2 regions of the Kluyvera huaxiensis genome follow, and region 1 is predicted to be linked to the other one. Evidence: predicted binding sites of a transcription regulator. Region 1 holds the regulator's gene; the other holds the start of a gene.
What was found. Region 1 encodes CRP, which controls carbon source genes, mostly activating them, when cyclic AMP is high. Its sites were predicted from a motif close to ATGTGANNNNNNTCACAT; they were not measured.
Positions count from the first base shown of each region.

Region 1 (3,162 bases):
ACGGCTTGGGTAAATGCAGGGCTGTGCCCATCAGGCTGGCAATACTCAGCATCACGCTTAGCCGCGCGGCGTTACGCAGCGCCGGGGATTTCAGCGACAGATAGCTTTTCAGCGCCGGGAAAAATGGCAGTCGGCGCTCTTTGTCAGCCATCAGATTGCGTGGATACAGCGGGCGCTGCGCGCGCAGCACTTTGGCGATGCGGCTAAAGTGCCAGGCGCAGAATTGGCCAACGGGGTTATCCGGGTGCTGGTGGGCAATTTTTTCCAGCGCGCCAATCTGCTTTTCCATCGTGAAGCGGCTGGGGTAGCGATGGTAGAGAATATCGTCTGCCAGTACGCGCAGGCGGGCGGCGACGGTCTGGGCGTTCCAGCGGATCACGGCTTCGGCGTGGCTACGTTCAACCAGTTTTTGCACCTCTTCCGGTTGATGCAGGCTAACGGAAATGTGCTCTTGTAAATCCAGCCCAACCTGAAACGCCCGCAGCAGACGCTTGTAATCGTTGTGCTGATTGGCCGCCAGCATATGCAGCTGCTGGTAGCACTGGGAGATTAAATCCACCACCTTCTGCTGACGGTTTAACAGCGGGGGCAGCGCGGTGCTGGGATCGGTATGCTGGGTCAACAGGCTGTACTTTGCTTCACAATAGTCGGCAAGTTGACGATAGAGCAGACTTAGCGATTCGCGCAGCGGCTGTTCCCGCCACATCCAGAACCACCACCAGTTGAATAAACCGAACCACAGTGTACCCAGAGCGTAGAGCAGCAACGGCTGCCAGATAGGCATATTGCCGGCGAGGCTGAGGGTGAAAATAGAGGCAATAAGCGATGCCGGCAGCAGACGCCCGTGCAGCGCGCTGATCTCCGCCGTCACGCCGAGAATCAGCGCAAGCCCGGTCAGTATTAACGGCAGCGGGATTTCATGCTCCAACAGCAACTGTACGGCAAGACTGCATCCGGCAAACAGGCAGCCACCGATAGTCAGACGTTTAAAAAAACGTTTATGCGGTGTATCAAGACCGGCGATATTGCAGCAGGCGGGAACCAGTGAAAACAGGAGGCCTTGCTGAAGGTGGCCGAGAATCAGGCCGATGGCAACCGGCAAACATAACACCAGCGTTTGCCGCAGTGCATAGTTGACTTCCGGATGGTAAATCAGCCTGCGCCACATAAGGGGATAAGTAAAAACGGCATATTGTTTAGACAATATGCCGTTTTAGCGGGATCAGCGGGTACCGTAAACGACAATGGTCTTGCCGTGTGCGGAGATCAGGTTTTGATCTTCCAGCATTTTCAGAATACGGCCCACGGTTTCGCGGGAACAACCGACGATCTGACCGATTTCCTGACGGGTAATCTTGATCTGCATACCGTCTGGGTGGGTCATGGCGTCAGGCTGTTTGGCCAGATTCAGCAGAGTCTGAGCGATACGCCCGGTCACATCCAGGAATGCCAGGTTACCCACTTTTTCAGAAGTAATCTGCAGACGACGTGCCATTTGCGAAGACAGGCGCATCAGGATGTCTGGGTTAACCTGAATCAGCTGACGGAATTTTTTATAAGAGATTTCAGCAACTTCACAAGCGGTTTTTGCTCTTACCCATGCGCTGCGTTCCTGGCCTTCTTCAAACAGGCCTAACTCACCGATGAAATCGCCCTGGTTGAGGTAAGAGAGGATCATCTCTTTGCCTTCTTCATCCTTGATGAGTACAGCCACTGAGCCTTTTACGATGTAATACAGCGTCTCTGCCTTTTCACCCTGGTGAATCAGCGTGCTCTTCGATGGGTACTTATGAATATGGCAATGAGACAAGAACCATTCGAGAGTCGGGTCTGTTTGCGGTTTGCCAAGCACCATGCGCGGTTATCCTCTGTTATAAGCTCTTCCCAGCGGCAAAACCTTGCAGCCACTGGTTGCAATAGTATCCTTCCCGTTACCTGGGAAGTCGGCTGTCGAATAGCGCCGCAGCCTGTAATGTGATGTCCTCTGCATACATGCAGTACGTTTATGTATTACCGTAGCATCCCGACTGTTTTAGCATAGCTTTAGCCGCGTGTCTCCTGGTGTCTCGCTTCAGCATGACGGGGATCGCCTTCCGTTGCGAGAATTGTTATGTGCGCGTAATCTGAGAAGAAAATTGCAACCTGGGAGTTAAAAATTATGCAAGCACGTGTGAAATGGGTTGAGGGGTTAACCTTCCTCGGTGAGTCTGCTTCAGGACACCAAATTCTGATGGACGGCAATTCTGGTGATAAAGCGCCAAGCCCTATGGAAGTGGTGCTGATGGCCGCGGGTGGCTGTAGCGCCATTGACGTGGTTTCTATTTTGCAAAAAGGTCGCTACAACGTGACCGACTGTGAAGTGAAGCTGACTTCCGAACGCCGTGAAGAGGCTCCGCGCCTGTTTACCCATATCAATCTGCACTTCATCGTGACTGGCAAAGAGCTCAAAGACGCGGCGGTATCGCGTGCGGTCGATCTCTCTGCCGAGAAGTACTGCTCCGTGGCGCTGATGCTGGAGAAAGCGGTCAATATCACCCACTCTTACGAAGTTATCGAGGGGTAATCCCCTCGACGTTAATTTCGACCTTCCATCAGACGCTGCACCAGCGGCGTCATGATGAGTTCCATCGCCAGCACCATCTTCCCGCCGGGCACCACCAGCGTGTTCATATGTGAGATGAATGACCCCTGCAGCATGGCTAATAGCCATGGGTAATCGATCCCTTCCAGATTGCGGAAATGAATCACCACAAAACTCTCATCAAGCGACGGAATACTTTTCGCGGCGAACGGGTTTGAGGTGTCTACCGTGGGTACGCGCTGGAAGTTGATATGGGTGCGAGAAAACTGCGGCGTAATGAAGTTGATGTAATCTTCCATTGAGCGCACGACGGAGTCCATCACCGCCTCGCGGGAATGGCCGCGCTCGCTGGTGTCACGGATCATTTTCTGGATCCACTCTAGGTTAACGATAGGCACTACGCCCACCAGCAGATCGACATGGCGCGCGACGTCGTGCTGCGGCGTGACGACGCCGCCGTGCAGCCCTTCATAAAACAGCACATCGGTCGGTTCCGGCAGCGGCTGCCACGGGGTAAATGTCCCCGGCACCTGATTCCACGGTACCGCTTCATCGTAAGTGTGTAGGTATTTGCGTGATTG
Region 1 covers NZ_JBEFLV010000023.1:49,170-52,331, forward strand. The annotation lists gene ABOC97_RS19970 (YccS/YhfK family putative transporter) at 1-1,168, opposite strand, end outside; gene crp (cAMP-activated global transcriptional regulator CRP) at 1,223-1,855, opposite strand; gene ABOC97_RS19980 (OsmC family protein) at 2,159-2,563, shown strand; gene ABOC97_RS19985 (phosphoribulokinase) at 2,575-3,162, opposite strand, start outside.

Region 2 (3,162 bases), on a different contig from region 1:
TTCATTGATTCCAGCGGTTCTATCTCCTGGGATCTGTTCAAGCAGGATGCCGACTATCCGTTCGCCGACTGGAGCTTCTCCGGTACCACCGAAGAAGAGTTCGCAACGCTGATGGCTATCTTCAACGAAGAAGATAAAGAAGTGTATATCGCCGACTATGAGCACCTGAGCGTCTACGCCTGCCGCATCATCGTACCGGGTATGTCTGATATCTATCCGGCAGAAGATCTGTGGCTGGCCAATAACAATATGGGTAGCCACCTGCGCGAAACCATTCTATCCCTGCCGGGCAGCGAGTGGGAAAAAGAAGAGTACCTGAACCTGATCGAGCAGATCGATGACGAAGGGCTGGATGACTTCACTCGCGTGCGCGAGCTGCTGGGCCTGGCGACGGGTTCAGATAACGGCTGGTACACCCTGCGTGTTGGTGAACTGAAAGCGATGCTCGCACTGGCGGGTGGCGATCTGGAACAAGCGCTGATCTGGACCGAATGGACGATGGAGTTCAACGCTTCGGTCTTTAGCGCAGAGCGTGCAAATTACTACCGTTGCCTGCAGACGCTGCTGCTGCTGTCTCAGGAAGAAGAACGCGAACCGTTGCAATACCTCAACGCATTCGTGCGTATGTACGGCGCAGACGCTGTAGAAGCAGCCAGCGCCGCGCTCAGCGGCGAAGAGGCGTTCTATGGCCTGCAGCCGGTCGACGGTTCGTTAAAAACCTTCCCGGCGCATCAGTCACTGCTACAGGCTTACGAAAAACTGCAGCGTGCGAAAGCCGCGTTCTGGGCGAAGTAACACGATCCCGCAGAAAAAGTAGGTTTAACATACACTCTACGTTATATTACGGGGCCACTTGTTGGCCCCTTTTTTTATTTCCGCGCTTCGCCCCAGCAGAGTGTGAAAATAAAGTTAAAGATAAGTAAACTCAATTATTAGTAGCTTACTTTTATTGTTAATTTACTTGATCATTACTCCATTTTAATTAACTAGCAAAATGAAGGGTAAAGAAAAAATTCAACTGAATTTGTAAATCTTAAAATTTATTTTTATAATTAAATTCAATAATTTACCCTGCTTTCGTTGAAAAACCATCCAACTTGCAGGCCTATAAGCCAGGCGAGATATGATCTATATCAAATTCTCATCTATAATGCTTTGTTAGTATCTCGTCGCCGATTAAATAAAAAGAGAGAGTTAGTGTGAAAGCTGACAACCCTTTTGATCTACTTCTCCCTGCTGCAATGGCCAAAGTTGCCGAAGAAGCAGGTGTCTATAAAGCAACCAAGCATCCGCTGAAAACCTTTTATCTGGCGATTACTGCGGGCGTTTTCATCTCGATTGCTTTTGTATTTTATATTACAGCAACCACGGGTACAGCTGGCATGCCGTTCGGCATTGCGAAACTGATTGGTGGTATCTGCTTCTCACTAGGCCTCATTCTTTGCGTTATTTGTGGCGCCGACCTCTTCACGTCGACCGTGCTTATCGTGGTAGCGAAAGCCAGCGGCCGAATCACCTGGGGTCAACTGGCAAAAAACTGGCTCAATGTCTATGTTGGTAACCTGGTGGGTTGCCTGCTCTTCGTACTGCTCATGTGGCTGTCCGGTGAATATATGACAGCCAATGGCGGCTGGGGACTAAACGTCCTGCAAACCGCTGACCACAAACTGCATCACACATTTATCGAAGCCGTTGCTCTCGGCATCCTGGCGAACCTGATGGTCTGCCTGGCAGTCTGGATGAGCTACTCTGGTCGCAGCCTAATGGATAAAGCCATGATTATGGTCTTACCGGTTGCCATGTTCGTTGCCAGCGGTTTTGAGCACAGTATCGCAAACATGTTTATGATCCCTATGGGTATCGTAATACGCGATTTTGCTAGCCCGGAATTCTGGACCGCTGTCGGTTCATCTCCGGAAAATTTCTCTCACCTGACCGTGATGCATTTCATCACCGATAACCTGATTCCTGTCACTATTGGGAACATTATCGGCGGCGGTTTGCTGGTTGGGTTGACATACTGGGTCATTTATCTGCGTGGCGGTGACCGTCATTAATTGATGGTTGCTCCAGGCAGTAAATAAAAAGTCCACTTAAGAAGGTAGGTGTTACATGTCCGAACTTAATGAAAAGTTAGCCACAGCCTGGGAAGGTTTTACCAAAGGTGACTGGCAGAATGAAGTAAACTTACGTGACTTCATCCAGAAAAACTACACTCCGTATGAGGGTGACGAGTCCTTCCTGGCTGGCGCAACTGACGCGACCACCAAGCTGTGGGACAACGTTATGGAAGGCGTTAAACTGGAAAACCGCACTCACGCGCCAGTTGACTTTGACACCTCCGTTGCATCTACCATCACTTCCCACGACGCTGGCTACATCAACAAAGCGCTGGAAAAAATCGTTGGTCTGCAAACTGAAGCTCCACTGAAACGTGCGATTATCCCGTTCGGTGGTATCAAAATGGTTGAAGGTTCCTGCAAAGCGTACAATCGCGAACTGGACCCGATGCTGAAAAAAATCTTCACCGAATACCGCAAAACCCATAACCAGGGCGTATTCGATGTTTACACCAAAGACATTCTGAACTGCCGTAAATCTGGCGTTCTGACTGGTCTGCCAGATGCGTACGGCCGTGGTCGTATCATCGGTGACTACCGTCGCATCGCGGTGTACGGTATCGACTTCCTGATGAAAGACAAATACGCACAGTTCCTGTCCCTGCAGTCTGACATGGAAAACGGCGTAAACCTGGAAGCGACTATCCGTCTGCGTGAAGAAATCTCTGAACAGCACCGTGCGCTGGGTCAGATCAAAGAGATGGCAGCTAAATACGGCTACGACATCTCTGGTCCGGCTACCAATGCTCAGGAAGCTATCCAGTGGACTTACTTCGGCTACCTGGCCGCGGTTAAATCTCAGAACGGCGCTGCAATGTCCTTCGGTCGTACTTCCAGCTTCCTGGATATCTACATCGAACGTGACCTGAAAGCAGGCAAAATCACTGAACAAGACGCTCAGGAAATGATTGACCACCTGGTCATGAAACTGCGTATGGTTCGCTTCCTGCGTACCCCTGAGTATGATGAACTGTTCTCCGGTGACCCAATTTGGGCAACTGAATCTATCGCAGGTATGGGCGTTGATGGCCGTACTCTGGTT
Region 2 covers NZ_JBEFLV010000003.1:301,926-305,087, reverse strand. The annotation lists gene ycaO (30S ribosomal protein S12 methylthiotransferase accessory factor YcaO) at 1-795, shown strand, start outside; gene focA (formate transporter FocA) at 1,200-2,057, shown strand; gene pflB (formate C-acetyltransferase) at 2,113-3,162, shown strand, end outside.
Region 2: focA (formate transporter FocA) is a predicted target of CRP. The motif match lies at 1,122-1,139, and genes of this name have one in related genera.